3 regions of the Oerskovia gallyi genome follow, and region 2 is predicted to be linked to each of the others. Evidence: predicted binding sites of a transcription regulator. Region 2 holds the regulator's gene; each other region holds the start of a gene.

Region 1 (5,246 bases), on a different contig from region 2:
GTCTCACGCCACGGGCAGGTCCGCGTGCCGGCGCGAAGGCGCGTGATTGCACGGGTGGTCCACGGTTTCAGAGGACAGTCTAGGCATCGGGAGCGTTCCGGCGCGGTGACTTTCCGCCATTCAGGTCACGGTCCGGTATCAGGTGTCCTGTTTGTGAGGTCGGTACTGTCCTGGCATGGACGTCTTTCTCGTGGTCGCACCCGTGTTCGGCACCAACTGCACGATCGTCGCGCCCGGGGCGCGCGGCACGCTGCCCGACGGCGTCGCTCGCCCGTGCGTGATCGTCGACGCCGGGGCAGGGGTCGCCTCGGGAGTCGCGGAGCTGGTGCGGGAGCACGGCCTGGCGCCGACCGCGGTCCTCGCGACGCACGGGCACGCCGACCACACGTGGGACGCCGCCGAGCTGTGCGACCTCTACGGGGTGCCGCTGTGGATCCACGCGGGCGACGCCTACCGGCTCGCAGACCCGCTCGGCACGATCGAGCACGGGGCCCCGGCGGACGGGCCGCTCACGAGCGGGCCGCTGGCCGCGGCGCTCGCGGCAGGTGGCGCCAGGATCGAGGACTACCAGGAACCCCGTGAGGTGCGGACGTTCGGCTCGGGCGGTGGGTCCGGTGCCTCGCTGGTGCGCGGTCCCGGCGGCACGTCGGTGGCCGACCCGCGCGTACGGCTCGACCTGGGCGGCGTCCTGGTCGACGCCCTGCACGCGCCGGGCCACACCCAGGGCTCGACGCTCTACCTCCCGGTCGCCGCAGGGGACCAGGACGGCGGCGGCGCGGGCGACGGCCAGGTGGCCGGGATCGTGCTCGCCGGAGACGTCCTGTTCGCCGGCTCGGTGGGGCGGACCGACCTGCCCGGGGGAGACGGCGAGACGATGCAGCGCACCCTGCGCGACGTCGTCGGGCACCTCGACGACTCCCTCGAGGTGGTTCCTGGTCACGGGCCCCTGACGACGATCGGCCGCGAGCGCCGCACCAACCCGTACCTGCGGGGCCTGTGAATCGATTGCTCGTTCGGTCGGTACGTCTGGAAGGATCGGGTCCCATGGCCCGACCTACACCTCTCTCCGGTTTCCCCGAATGGCTCCCTGCTGGACGCGTCGTGGAGCAGCACGTGCTCGACACGCTGCGTCGCACGTTCGAGCTCCATGGTTTCGCGGGGATCGAGACGCGGGCCGTCGAGCCCCTGGACCAGCTGCTGCGCAAGGGCGAGACCTCCAAGGAGGTGTACGTGCTGCGCCGCCTCCAGGAGGAGGCCGACTCGTCCGAGGGGGCCGCGGCGGACCGAGGTGGCAAGGGGGACAAGCAGCTCGGCCTGCACTTCGACCTGACCGTGCCGTTCGCGCGGTACGTGCTGGAGAACGCCGGGCACCTGGCGTTCCCGTTCAAGCGCCACCAGATCCAGAAGGTGTGGCGCGGCGAGCGCCCCCAGGACGGGCGCTTCCGCGAGTTCGTGCAGGCGGACATCGACGTCGTGGGTGCGGGCGAGCTGCCCTACCACTTCGAGGTCGAGCTGCCGCTGGTCATGGCCGAGGCGCTGGGCGAGCTGCGCTCGATCGGTGTGCCCGAGGTCCGCATCCTGGTGAACAACCGCAAGGTCGCCGAGGGCTTCTACCGCGGGCTGGGCCTGGACGACGTCGAGGGCGTGCTGCGCTCGATCGACAAGCTCGACAAGATCGGGCCGGACAAGGTCGGTGCGCTGCTGGTCGCCGAGACGGGCGCGACGCCCGAGCAGGCGGCCGCGTGCCTGGCGCTCGCGGCGATCTCCGGCTCGGACGCGAGCGTCGCGGAGCGGGTGCGGGCGCTCGCGGCCGAGCACGGCGTGACCTCGGAGCTGCTCGAGGAGGGCCTGCGCGAGCTGTCGGCGCTGATCGACGCGGCGGCCGTGCGGGCGCCGGGGGTCGTGGTCGCGGACCTGAAGATCGCGCGCGGCCTGGACTACTACACGGGCTCGGTCTACGAGACCGTCCTGGTGGGGCACGAGCAGCTCGGGTCGATCTGCTCGGGCGGGCGCTACGACACCCTGGCCTCGGACGGCGCGAACACCTACCCGGGCGTGGGGCTCTCGATCGGCGTCTCGCGCCTGGTGTCGCGGCTGCTGAGCGCCGGCCTGGTCCGTTCGACGCGGTCGGTGCCGAGCGCGGTCGTGGTCGCGGTCACGAGCGAGGAGACGCGACCCGCGTCGGACGCGGTCGCGGTGGCGCTGCGCTCGCGCGGCATCCCGGTCGAGGTCGCGCCGAGTGCGGCCAAGTTCGGCAAGCAGATCAAGTTCGCGGACCGTCGCGGCATCCCGTTCGTGTGGTTCCCCGCGGGGATCGGTGCGGACGGCGAGGTCGTCGCTCACCAGGTCAAGGACATCCGTTCGGGCGAGCAGGTCGCTGCGGACCCGGCGACGTGGGCCCCGTCGGCGGAGGACCTGTGGCCTCGGGTCGTGCCCGCGGGGGAGTGAGCCCGCTGCCCGGGTGCTGACCCGGACGCGTGTGAGGCCCGGCAGGGGACACCCTGCCGGGCCTCACGTGTGCGTGCCCGGTGGTGCGGGCGACGATCCAGGCCTCGGACGTCTCCCGGCCGAAGGTCACGCCGACGGCGACCGCGTCGACAACCGGCTCGAACATGTGTTCGAATGGGGCGATGAGGTGGGACGGGCAGGCGATCACGGCGGACGACGGCGCGCTGCCCGGGCTCGGGCGCATGGCGGGGCTCGTGCGGACCGTGCGCACCCCGGAGTTCGCCGGGGTCACGTTCCACGAGGTGCTCGCCAAGAGCGCGCTGTCCAAGGTGCCGGGGGAGTCCCGCATGCCGTTCACCTGGACGATCAACCCGTACCGCGGATGCTCCCATGCGTGCTCCTACTGCCTCGGCCCCGACACGCTCATCCTTCGTGGTGACGGGCGTCAGGTGCCGTTGCGTGACATCCGGGCGGGCGACCAGGTCGTCGGAACCGAGGTCCGCGGTCGGTACAGGCGCTATGTCCTCACGACAGTCGAAGACGTCTGGGCAACACGCAAGCGAGCCTTCACCATCACGCTCGAGGACGGGACGCGTCTCACGGCGAGCGGCGATCACAGGTTTCTCACGGACCGCGGCTGGAAGCACGTCGCCCCCGGTGAGTGCGGGGCGGGCCAGCGACCATATCTGACGACGAACAACAAGCTGATGGGATTCGGGACGGGCGATCTGGAGAAGCACCCGGCCTCCCGGGACGACGCGGCCTACCGGCGCGGCTATCTCACGGGCATGATCCGTGGCGACGGGATGCTGCTCAGGAGGACCTACCGGCGCCGCGACGGAAACCTCAACAACGTCAGCATGTTTCGGCTCGCACTGGCGGACCGGGAAGCCCTCGACAGATCGCGCGACTTTCTCGAGCAGGCGGGCATCACCACCACGATGCGACCGTTCAGCCCCGGGTCCACCACGAGACGATCGATCATGGCCATCTTCACGTCGAGGTCCGCGCACTTCGACGCGATCCAGGCGCTCATCAGCTGGCCGCCAGAGGTGGAGCGCGAATGGGCCATCGGCTATCTTGCGGGGATCTTCGACGCGGAGGGCGGCTGCTCACGGGGGGTTCTGCGCATCTCGAACAAGGACGAGGAGATCCTTGGGCGCATCAGCGACGCGCTCACGGTGATCGAGGTTCCGTTCGTGCGCGAGCCATCCCGGGAGAACGGGGTCTCCACCATCAGGATCGTGGGCGGACTCGCGGCGCGGATGCGGTTCTTTCGGATCGTCGATCCTGCGATCAGCAGGAAGCTCGCGGTGACAGGACTCGCCGTGAAGTCAGGCGCGCCGCTAGAGGTCAGATCGGTCGAGGACATCGGGGAAGAGCGTGACCTCCTCGATCTCACGACAGGGACGGGGGACTTCATCGCGAACGGTGTCATCAGCCACAACTGCTTCGCCCGCCCCTCGCACCGCTACCTCGACATGAACCCCGGCGAGGACTTCGACAGCCAGATCGTCGTGAAGATGAACGTTGCCGAGGTGCTGCGGGCCGAGCTCGCCAAGCCGTCCTGGACGGGCGACGCGGTCGCGCTCGGCACCAACACCGACCCCTACCAGCGCGCCGAGGGACGCTACCGGCTCATGCCGGGGATCATCGACGCGCTCGAGGCCTCGCGTACGCCGTTCTCGATCCTCACCAAGGGCACGCTCCTGCGCCGCGACCTGCCGCGTCTAACGCAGGCGGCCGAGCACGTCGACGTCGGCATCGGGGTCTCCCTGGCCTTCGTCGACGAGGACCTCCAGCAGGCCGTCGAGCCCGGCACCCCCACGCCGCGCGCCCGCCTCGACCTCGCCCGCGCCGCCCGGGCGGCGGGGCTGCCGTGCGGGGTCATGATCGCCCCCGTGCTGCCGTGGCTCACCGACTCGACCGACCACCTCACGCGCCTGCTCGACGCGGTCCACGAGGCGGGCGCGACGGGCGCCACGGTGCTCCCGCTGTTCCTCAAGCCCGGCACCCGCGAGTGGTTCATGGCCTGGCTGCGCCGCGACCACCCCGAGCGGGTCTCGGGCTACGAGCGCGTCTACGCGGGCGGGTCGTACGCGAGCCGCGCGTACCGCGACTGGCTGTGGGACCGCGTGCGGCCGCTGCTCGTCGAGCGCGGCTTCGCGAGCGCCGGTCACCGGGCCCAGGCACGCACGTCCGGGCACGCCCGGACCGCGTGGCACCCCGAGACCCCTGGCGAGAGAGCGCGGCACGACGAGGGGGCCTATCCGGCGGGGAGCCTGGTGACGCAGCACCGGGTCAGCGCCAGACCGTCAGGACGCGCGGGCACGAGCGCGTCCGCGAGCGCCGAGCAGCTGCTCTTCTAGGCCAGGCTCGCGTGAGGAGGACTACGCTCTCGCACCATGACACTCGTTTGGCCGACCTCTCGTGGGCTGCCTGCCCTGGGGGACGTGGCGTCGCACGTCCGGACCCCGTTCGGGGACGTCGTCCTGTCCGCTCGGTGCGCCGGGAGAGACACGGGAAGCGCTCCTGGTTCCGCGTTCGCCCTGCCTGCCGGCGGCCGGCTGCTGCACCGTCGCGGCCCCTCCTGGTCGCTCGAGCAGATCCTCACGCCCCTGCCGACCTTCGACAAGGAGGGAAGGTCTCCGGCCACGACCTGGGGAGTCGCCTGGCGCGTCCAGGCGCTGGGAGCGCTCGTCGAGACGAGCCTGCGCGTCCAGATGGCTGATCGACGCGTCGGGCTCGACGTCGGGATCGTCGACGGACAGCACCTCGCGGCGCTCGCGGCCGACGAC
Region 2 (5,246 bases):
CGCGGCCGGCCGCGGAGAGCCGCTCGCCCGGACGGCGGTCGCCTGGACGCTGCGCGACCCGCGTGTCACGTCGGTCCTCGTCGGGGCCCGGACCACGGCGCAGGTCGACGACAACCTCTCGGCCCTCGACGCGCCGCCCTTCACGACCGACGAGCTCACGGCGATCGACGCCGTGACGACCGAGCTCACGCCCGACGGGAGCCGTCGACCTCTGGACACCGGCATCAACATCTGGGCGGCGCGCTCGAGCGACCTCTAGCAGGGCCCTCGCGACCGCTTGCTGGTCCCGAGCGAGGGATCAGGCGCGATCCGGGACCACGTCGGCCGCAGGCTCGTCGTCCGTCGCGCCGGCCTCGGACCCGGCACCGCCGAACGCCGCCTCGCGCTCCTCACGCTCGGCCCGGAGGGAGTTGATCGCCGACTCGAAGTCCTCGAGCGAGTCGAACGCCTGGTAGACGCTCGCGAACCGCAGGTAGGCGACCTCGTCGAGCTCCCGCAGGGGACCGAGGATGGCCAGCCCGATCTCGTACGCGTCCAGCTCCGCGCTACCACCGGCCCGGAGCGACTCCTCGACCTTCTGCGCGAGGACCGCCAGGTCGTCCTCGTTGACCGGGCGCCCTTGGCAGGCCTTGCGCACGCCGGTCACGATCTTCTCCCGGCTGAACGGCTCGGTCACTCCAGAGCGCTTGACGACCGACAGGCTCGCCGTCTCGATCGTCGTGAAGCGGCGGTTGCAGGCAGGGCACTGTCTGCGACGACGGATCGAGGCACCGTCGTCGGAGGTCCGCGAGTCGACGACCCGGGAGTCCGCGTGCCGACAGAACGGACAGTGCATGAGGCGGTACTCCTGTGGGTCTGCGCGAGTGCTCCGTGGCGGTCGCCACGGACGGTGCGTCCCGAACCTATGTCTCGACCCTGACGAGGCGCAAGACGCCCCGCCACGACGAGACAGCGCGACGCGTTCCACACGCCGGTCAGCACACATGAGAACGGAGGTGGCCGATGATCGGCCACCTCCGTCGGGACGCCCCCGTCCCCATCTCACGTTCGCGACTCGCCTCGCGAACGTCGACGCAACTGCGGAGACGCGCTGGCGCGCCTCCTCCTCACCGACCGACCCCCCAGCCGGGTTGGTGAGGCAGCACTAACTTAGGGGAACCTAATGCGATTGCGCAAGCCCTCCGGGCACGGGTCCTCACAGCGAGGGCAGAATCACCCCGGGCCGAAGGGCTGCCGACGCCTGAGCGGCACGGAACCCTCGACCGGTCAGCGCGCGAAGTCGGGGTCGACCGGCAGCAGGAGCTGCTGCCCGACCTGGAGCCCGGTCGACGAGAGGTTGTTGAGCTCGGCGAGCTCCGCCATCACGTCTCGCACGTCCCGGCCGCCCGATGCCAGGGCGGACGCGTGCTGCCACAAGGTCTCCCCCGCCTCGACGACGTGGATCCGGACCTCGACCGGCTCGCCGGGGCCGGACGCCACCGCACGGGCGCCCCACAGGGCCCCGAGGGCGAGGACCGTCGCGACGAGCAGTACCAGGACGACACGGCCTCGCGTGGTCAGCCGCAGCGGAGCCTCGGCCTGCCCCTGAGGACGACGCTCGACACGCCACCCGTCCGTCGCGCCCATCGCGGTGATCACACTCATAGCCACTCCTTCGTCCGTGGCGCCCGAACCGCCTTCCCCGGTCGGTTCGAACACCTGTTCGTCGAACATCTGTACGATTTCTATCACCGTCGGGCGCCGATGTCGAGACATGCTCGAACATGTGTTTGATTCGTGTCGCCGCGTGACCTACGCTGTTCGAGTACTGGTCGTCCGATATGTCGGACGCCCGGCGGTGGGACGTCCCGCCCCCGGGCTGACGAGATCGCCGCGGCCACGCTCAGGAGCCGGTGCCGCTCGCGGCGCCCCTCCGCAGGACAGGGACCGAGACGGCCGAGCAGGGCGGAGACGACGATGGCGGGACGGGTGGCCGACACCACGGGCAGGCTCGCGAAGGTGCACGAGCTGCCCGACGGCACGACGGGCGGGGACGGTCTCACACCGCGCCAGCGGCTCGTGCTCGAGACGATCCGCGCGTCGGTCGACCAGCGGGGCTACCCGCCGAGCATGCGCGAGATCGGCGAGGCCGTCGGCCTGACGAGCCCGTCGAGCGTCAAGCACCAGCTCACGACGCTCGAGCGCAAGGGCTACCTGCGTCGCGACCCCAACCGCCCCCGCGCGATCGAGGTCGTCCAGCACGACGACGCGCGGTCCATCGCAGCGCTTCCCGGCAGCGCGTTCCCGCGCGTCGAGGGCATCGACACGACCGAGGACTCACCCGAGCGCCCCACGCCGTCGTACGTCCCCGTCGTGGGACGCATCGCCGCCGGTGGTCCCATCCTGGCCGAGCAGGTCGTCGAGGACGTGTTCCCCCTCCCCCGCCAGCTCGTCGGCGACGGCGAGCTCTTCCTGCTGCGCGTGGCCGGTGACTCGATGATCGACGCCGCGATCTGCGACGGCGACTGGGTCGTGGTCCGTCGCCAGCCCGTCGCCGAGAACGGCGAGATCGTCGCCGCGATGATCGACGGCGAGGCGACCGTCAAGACGTTCAAGCGCATCGACAAGCACGTGTGGCTCATGCCGCACAACGCGGCGTACCGGCCCATCTCGGGGGACGACGCCCAGATCCTCGGCCGGGTCGTCTCGGTCCTGCGGAGCCTCTGAGCACAGCGTCCCGCCGGCCCCCAGGGACCGGCGCTCAGCACGACGAAGGGGACGGCCCGGTGGGCCGTCCCCTTCGTCGTGCCCGGCGCCCGTCACGGGCACCGAGGGGACGACTACAGTCCGAAGCTCTTGGCGACGGCGCGCACCGAGTCCGCGGACGCCCGGAGGCCCGCGAGCTCGTGGTCCGACAGCGGGACCTCGATCCGCTCGCCGCAGCCACGCCGCTCGAGCAGCGAGGGGACGGAGAGGCAGACGTCGCTGATCCCGTGGAAGTCCTCGAGGAGCGAGGACACCGGCAGGACCCGGTGCTCGTCGTCGAGGACGGCCTCGATGATGCGGGTCGCGGCGAGCGCGACGGCGTAGTTCGTGGCGCCCTTGCCCTCGATGATGCGGTAGGCCGACTGCACGACCTCGTGCGCGATGTCCTCGCGCACCTCGGCCGTGAGCGGTCCCCGACCCTTGAGCCCCTGCCACTCGAGCAGCGGCACCCCGCTGATCGTCGCCGAGCTCCAGAGCGGGATCTCGCTGTCCCCGTGCTCTCCGGCGATGTACGCGTGCACGTTCTGGACCGCGACGCCGCAGTGCTGCGCGACGAGGAACCGCAGCCTCGAGGAGTCCAGGACCGTGCCGCTCCCGAAGAGCTGGTTCGGCGGCAGTCCCGAGTACTTGAGGGCCGCGTACGTGACCACGTCGACCGGGTTGGTCACCATGATGTAGACGGCGTTGGGCGCCACCTCGACGAGGCCGGGCAGGATCTTGCGCACGAGGGAGATCGTCGCCTCGGCGAGGTCCAGCCGTGTCTGCCCGGGCTTCTGCTTGGCCCCGGCAGTGAAGACCACGACGTCCGCGTCGGCGCACACCGCCACGTCGTCGGAGCCCTCGACCTTGGCCATGGGCATGAACTGGATGCCGTGCTGGAGGTCGAGGACCTCGGCCTCGACCTTGGTCCGGTTGATGTCGAGCAGGCTCACGGTGTGAGCGGCTCCACGCATGAGCGCCGCGTAGGCGAGGGTCGATCCGACGGAACCTGCGCCGACGATCGCGAGCTTGGTGGTACGGGCGGGCACTGTGCCTCCTGGACGTTGAGCACCGGACGTCGGTCGCTGCACGAGCGTCACGACGTCCGTCGCGTGGACTACCAGGTCTCAGCCTAGGGCGGACAGGCGCTCGAGCGCAGAGAGGACGACACGTCGGTCCGTCGTGGTCCAGAAGTCCGGCATCGACTTCGTGAGGTAGGAGCCGTAGCGAGCGGTCGCCAGACGCGGGTCGAGGACCGCGACGACGCCTCGATCGGCCGTCGACCGGATGAGCCGTCCGGCGCCCTGCGCGAGCAGCAGCGCGGCGTGGTTGGCCGAGACCTGCATGAAGCCGTTGCCGCCCGCGGCCTCGACCGCTCTCGCACGGGCCGACTTCACCGGGTCGTCGGGCCGCGGGAAGGGGATCCGGTCGATCAGGACGAGCTGGCAGCTCGGCCCGGGGACGTCCACGCCCTGCCACAACGAGAGCGTGCCGAACAGGCACGTCGCGGGGTCTGCGGCGAACTCCTTGACGAGCGTCGGGAGCTGGTCGTCGCCCTGGCACAGGATCGGGACGTCGAGGCGCTCGCGCATGGCCTCCGCGACCGCGAGCGCCGCTCGCCGCGACGAGAAGAGCCCGAGGGTGCGGCCGCCTGCGGCGGTGATGAGGTCGGCGATCTCGTCGAGCTGTCCGTCCGTGGCGGCCTCCCGGCCGGGCTGCGGCAGGTGCTTGGCGATGTAGAGGATGCCCTGCTGGGGGTAGTCGAACGGGCTGCCGACGTCCACGCCGGTCCAGGTGGCGCCGTCGTCGTCGAGGCCCAGCGAGCGGGCCACGGGGTCGAACGTGCCGCCGAGCGCGAGCGTCGCCGACGTGAAGACGCCCGTGCGCTCGGTCAGGAGGTGCGTGCGGATGAGGCCTGCGACCGCGAGGGGCGCGGCGTGCAGCTTGCTCACGCCGTCCCCGCTCCACCGTCCGTCGTCGCCCGCGCGCGAGCACCACAGGACGTCGTGCCCCGTGGGGTCCTGGGCCATGCGCTCGGCGATCTCGAAGACCTGGAGCATGGTCGCCTGGGCCATCTTCATCCCGGTGTCCGGCTGGGCCCCCGGGCCACCCGAGGTGTCGGGCTTGAGCGCGCTCAGCACGGTGCGGGCCGCGTCACGGACGGCCGCGACGGCCGAGCGCGCGTCGTCGGGCAGGCCGTCGGGGAAGCGCTCCGCGGGGAGCGAGGTCACGACGGTCCCGAACGCCCCGGTCGCGAGGTCGAGGTCGGTCGTCTGGACTCCTCCGTGGCGGCGGGCGAGGCGAGCGGCGTGCTCGATGATGGGCACCGACAGGTCCGCGGTCGCGGCGGCCGTGACGCGGTCGCTGAGCTCGTGGGCCTCGTCGACGACGACGACGCCGTGCTCGGGCAGCACACCGGGCGATCCCGACGCGGCGATGCCCAGCATCGCGTGGTTGGTCACGACGACGTCGGCCTCACGCGCGCTCGTGCGCGCCTGGTCGGGGAAGCAGTCGTCGATGAG
Region 3 (5,246 bases), on a different contig from region 2:
AGGGCGGCGGGCGGCGGGCAGCGGGATGCTGCGACGCCCGGAGAGGTAGGCGCCCGTGACGGACTCGGGCGCCTCCAGGAGGCCTGCGTAGTCGCCCGAGTGGATCACGCGTCCACCGTGCTCGCCGGCGCCCGGGCCGATGTCGACGATCCAGTCGGCCGCCCGGATGGTGTCCTCATCGTGCTCGACGACGATGAGCGTGTTCCCGAGGTCCCTCAGCCGGGTCAGGGTGTCGATGAGCCGGCGGTTGTCCCGCTGGTGCAGACCGATGCTGGGCTCGTCGAGGACGTACAGGACACCGACGAGCCCCGAGCCGATCTGCGTCGCGAGACGGATGCGCTGCGCCTCGCCTCCCGAGAGGGTCCCGGCCGGACGCTCGAGCGAGAGGTAGTCCAGCCCGACGTCGAGCAGGAAGCCCAGTCGGGCGTCGATCTCCTTGAGGACCTCGGTCGCGATGGCCTTCTGGCGCGTGCCCAGCTCGAGCGAACCGAGGAACGCCGCGGCCTCGCGCAGCGGGAGCCGGCAGACCTCGGCGATGGACTTGTCCCCCACCTTGACGGCGAGGACCTCGGGCTTGAGACGCGTGCCCTGGCACACCGGGCACGGCGTCTCGCGCATGTACGCCTCGTACTTCTCCTTGGACCACTCCGACTCGGTCTCGCCGTGGCGGCGCTCGAGGAACGTCACGACGCCCTCGAAGCCGGTCGAGTACTGACGCTCGCGCCCCCAGCGGTTCTTGTACCGGACGTGGACCTCGTGGTTCTGGCCGTAGAGCACCGCCTGCTGAGCACGCTGAGGCAGGGCGCGCCACGGCACGTCCATGGAGAAGCCCAGGTCCGAGGCGAGCGCCGTCAGGACGCGGTGGAAGTACTCCGAGGAGATCTGTGCCCAGGGCGCGACCGCGCCCTCCGCGAGCGACTTCTCGTCGTCCGGGACGACGAGGTCCGGGTCGACCTCGAGGCGGAAGCCGATACCCGTGCACTCGGGGCACGCACCGTAGGGGGCGTTGAACGAGAAGGTGCGCGGCTCGATCTCGTCGAGCGTGAGCTCGTGGTCGTTCGGGCACGCGCGCTTCTCCGAGAACCGGCGCTCGCGTTGCGGGTCGTCCGCGTCGGCGTCGACGAGCTCGACGACGACGAGCCCCCCGGCGAGCCCGAGCGCGGTCTCGACCGAGTCCGTGAGCCTGCGCTGCACGCCCTCGCGCGAGACGAGACGGTCGATCACGACCTCGATGTCGTGCTTGAGCTTCTTCTCGAGCGCCGGCGGGTCCGTGAGCTGGACGACCTCGCCGTCCACGCGGGCGCGCGCGAAGCCCTTCGACTGCAGCTCCTTGAAGAGCTCGCTGTACTCCCCCTTGCGACCACGCACCACGGGAGCGAGGACCTGGTAGCGCGTGCCCTCGGGCAGCTCCAGGAGGCGGTCGACGATCTGCTGCGGCGTCTGGGCCTGGACCTTCTCGCCGCAGACCGGGCAGTGCTGTGTGCCGGCGCGCGCGAAGAGCAGGCGCAGGTAGTCGTAGACCTCGGTGATGGTGCCCACGGTCGAGCGCGGGTTGCGGTTGGTCGACTTCTGGTCGATCGAGACCGCGGGCGACAGGCCCTCGATGAAGTCGACGTCGGGCTTGTCCATCTGCCCGAGGAACTGACGGGCGTACGCCGACAGCGACTCGACGTAGCGACGCTGCCCCTCGGCGAAGATCGTGTCGAACGCGAGGGAGGACTTTCCGGACCCCGAGAGTCCCGTGAAGACGATGAGCTGATCCCTCGGCAGGTCGAGGTCGACGTTGCGGAGGTTGTGCTCACGGGCACCAGCGATGACAAGGCGGTTGCTCACCGAAGCATCGTAAGCCTCGCCCCTGACATTCGCACACCTGTTCGACCGACGTCACCGGGGCCGAGGGTCCTGCGGTTCCTGTCGAGGGACGGCCCCGGCGGTCTGACCTGCTCCTGGACGGCGCTCCGGGTCCCGTCACCGGCGTGCCAGACTCGGCACGAGAGGCTCGTCACACCGGCGGCCGGTCGTCCGTCAGGACGCCAACCAGCACAGCGAGGAGATCGGCGTGGGATACACCGGAGACGTCACGGTCGCGGGACCGAGCGACCTGCGGGTGCTGGACGAGGTCGAGGTCCGCAAGCTCGCCGTCGGGCCCGCCGAGAACAACGCCTACCTCCTGACCTGCCGCGGGAGCGGCGCCCAGCTCCTCGTCGACGCCGCCGCCGAGCCCGACCGGCTCCTCGAGCTCGTCCGGGAGGGTTCGTCGACCGCCCGCCTCGACCTCGTCGTCACGACGCACAGGCACCTCGACCACCTCGGGGCGCTCTCCTCGATCGGCGCGGCCACCGGCGCGCGGCTCGCGGCCGGCGCTCCCGACGCGGAAGCCGTCGCCGAGGCGACCGGCGCGACCATCACGCGCCACCTGCACGACGGCGACACGATCGTCGTCGGCCACCTCACGTTCGAGGTGGTCGCCCTGCGCGGTCACACCCCCGGCTCGGTCACGCTCGTCTACCGCGAGCCCGAGCACGCGAGCGCACCGGACGCCGTGCCCGGCCGAGCACACCTGTTCACGGGGGACTCGCTCTTCCCGGGCGGCCTCGGGAGCACGTCGAACGACCCGGACCGCTTCGCGATGCTCTACGCGGACGTCACCACCAGGCTCTTCGACAGGTTCGACGACGCCACCTGGGTCTACCCGGGCCACGGCGCGGACACGACGCTGGGGGCAGAGCGCCCCCACCTCGACGAGTGGCGCGAGCGCGGCTGGTAGGACACCGGTCGCGCGGCCGAGCGGGCCGACGACGGACCGTCACCACCACCACGCCGGATGGTGCTTCAATGTCGCCATGCCGATCTTCGCCGTGACCTACACGTACGCCGACAAGCCCGCCGTCCTGGACGAGTTCCGCCCCGAGCACCGTGCGTTCCTGCGCGGGCTGCTCGACGAGGGCACGCTGCTCGCCTCCGGCCCCCTCGCCCAGGACGCGGCCAACCCCGCGGGCGCGCTGCTGCTCGTCGACGCCCCGGACGAGGCCTCGGTCGCGAGCACGTTCGACGCCGACCCGTTCGCCCGCGAGAACGTCATCACGCGGCGCACCGTGCGCCCGTGGTCTCCCGTCATCGGCCCCTGGGCCGACCGAGTCTGAGCGTCGCCGCCGCCGGACGGAGCGCTCGACTCCCCCGTCCACGAACGCGGACGGCCCGTCTCCCCGGAAGGGAGACGGGCCGTTCTCACGGGGCGAGCAGCGCCTGCCGAGACGCGCCTACGAGGCCGCGTCGACGTCGTCGGGCAGGGCCTCGTCCTTCTGCTGACCACGCGTGCGCAACAGGCTGGCCACCGTCGTGACCCCGAGCGCACCCAGGATGACCACGAGCGAGAGCCAGATCGGGATCGTCGGGACGGCCTCGATGTGCTGCCCGCCGTTGACGAACGGCAACGTGTTCTCGTGCAAGGCCTCGAGGATCAGCTTGATCCCGATGAAGCCCAGGATGACCGCCAGCCCGATCGGCAGGTACACCAGCCGCTCGAGCAGGCCCCCCAGCAGGAAGTAGAGCTGCCGCAGCCCCATGAGGGCGAAGACGTTCGTCGTGAACACGATGAACGGGTCGTGCGTGAGCCCGAAGATCGCAGGGATCGAGTCGAACGCGAAGAGCAGGTCCGTGCTGCCGATCGCGAGGAACACGATCAGCATGGGCGTGAAGAGCCGCTTGCCGTCGACCACGGTGCGCAGCTTGCCACCGTCGTACGTCGGCGACAGCGGCAGCACCCGGCGCAACGACCGGATGAGCCGGTTCTCCTGGTACTCCTCCGGCTCGTCCCCACCCGCGACCAGCTTGATCGCGGTGTAGATCAGGAACGCGCCGAAGAGGTAGAAGACCCACACGAACTGGGCGATGATCGCGGCGCCGGCGAGGATGAACGCCCCGCGCAGCACGAGCGCCACGATGATCCCCACCATGAGCACCTTCTGCTGGTGCTCCCGCGGCACGGCGAACCTCGTCATGATGATGACGAACACGAAGAGGTTGTCGACCGACAGGCTGTACTCCGTGAGCCAGCCCGCGTAGAACTCGACCGCGGGAGCACTGCCGCCCACGAGGGCGACGAGGCCGCCGAAAACCAGTGCCAGGGCGACGTAGAACGCCACCCACAGGCCGCTCTCCTTCATCGACGGCACGTGCGGGCGACGCCCCACGACCACCAGGTCGACGAGCAGGAGGACGACGAGGGCCGTCAGGGACGCCGCCTCGAACCAGAACGGCAGCTCGTGCTGCATCAGTAGGTTTCCTTCTCCAGGCGACGACGGTCGCTCTTGTCCTTGGCGAGGCTCGCGACCGTCGTGATGGCCAGCGTGACCAGGATGAAGCTGAGGGAGACGGCCGTCGAGATCTCAGGGATGACGGTGACGTGCTCGCCACCGTTGATGAACGGGATCTCGTTCTTGTGCAGCGCGTGGATGAGGAGCTTGATCCCGATGAAGCCGAGGATCGCGGCCAGGCCCCAGGCGAGGTACACGAGCCGGTCGAGCAGGCCGTCGATCAGGAAGTAGAGCTGGCGCAGGCCGAGCAGGGAGAACGCGTTGGCCGCGAAGACGAGGAACGTCTCCTGCGTGAGGCCGAAGATCGCGGGGATCGAGTCGACCGCGAACAGCAGGTCGGCGCTGCCGATGGCGATCATCACGATGAGCATCGGCGTGATGTAGCGCTTGCCGTCGATCTTCGTGAACATCCGGTCCTCGACGTACGCGTCCGTCGTGGGGAAGAAACGACGCGTCAGGCGCAGGACGCCGTTCTCCTTGTACTCCTCGTCCTCGTGCTCACGCGCGCTCTTGACCTGCGTGTAGGCGGTGTAGATGAGGAAGGCGCCGAAGATGTAGAAGACCCAGCTGAAGTTCTCGATCAGCGCGGCGCCCAGGAAGATGAAGATCGTGCGCAGGACCAGGGCGATCGTGATGCCGATCAGCAGGACCTTCTGCTGGTACAGCCTGGGCACCCGGAAGCTCGTCATGATGAGGACGAACACGAAGAGGTTGTCGACCGACAGGCTCTTCTCGGTGATGTACCCGGCGAAGTACTCCCCGCCGTAGACCGAGCCGAAGTAGGCCCAGATCCCGACCCCGAAGAGGATCGCGATGCCGACGTAGCCGGCGGACCACCACGAGGCTTCCTTGAGCGTGGGGGCGTGCGGGGTGCGGACGTGGCCCACGAAGTCGAAGGCCAGCATCGCGAGGATCATGCCGACCGTCGCG

The links. Region 2 encodes LexA, which represses DNA repair genes until DNA is damaged. Its sites were predicted from a motif close to TCGAACANNTGTTCGA; they were not measured.
Region 1: a site for LexA is predicted at 2,607-2,622, ahead of H9640_RS09535 (intein-containing Rv2578c family radical SAM protein). Genes of this name have one in related genera too.
Region 3: a site for LexA is predicted at 1,863-1,878, ahead of uvrA (excinuclease ABC subunit UvrA). Genes of this name have one in related genera too.

Annotation. Positions count from the first base shown of each region.
Region 1 is NZ_JACSQE010000006.1:223,086-228,331, reverse strand. Features, by position in the region: gene H9640_RS09545 (MBL fold metallo-hydrolase) at 176-1,000, shown strand; gene hisS (histidine--tRNA ligase) at 1,045-2,448, shown strand; gene H9640_RS09535 (intein-containing Rv2578c family radical SAM protein) at 2,631-4,817, shown strand; gene H9640_RS09530 (hypothetical protein) at 4,854-5,246, shown strand, end outside.
Region 2 is NZ_JACSQE010000007.1:164,949-170,194, reverse strand. Features, by position in the region: gene H9640_RS10500 (aldo/keto reductase) at 1-259, shown strand, start outside; gene nrdR (transcriptional regulator NrdR) at 299-835, opposite strand; gene H9640_RS10490 (LysM peptidoglycan-binding domain-containing protein) at 1,267-1,644, opposite strand; gene lexA (transcriptional repressor LexA) at 1,957-2,706, shown strand; gene H9640_RS10480 (L-lactate dehydrogenase) at 2,820-3,773, opposite strand; gene H9640_RS10475 (ATP-dependent DNA helicase) at 3,852-5,246, opposite strand, start outside.
Region 3 is NZ_JACSQE010000006.1:26,125-31,370, reverse strand. Features, by position in the region: gene uvrA (excinuclease ABC subunit UvrA) at 1-1,833, opposite strand, end outside; gene H9640_RS08655 (MBL fold metallo-hydrolase) at 2,060-2,767, shown strand; gene H9640_RS08650 (YciI family protein) at 2,844-3,143, shown strand; gene H9640_RS08645 (TerC family protein) at 3,261-4,274, opposite strand; gene H9640_RS08640 (TerC family protein) at 4,274-5,246, opposite strand, start outside.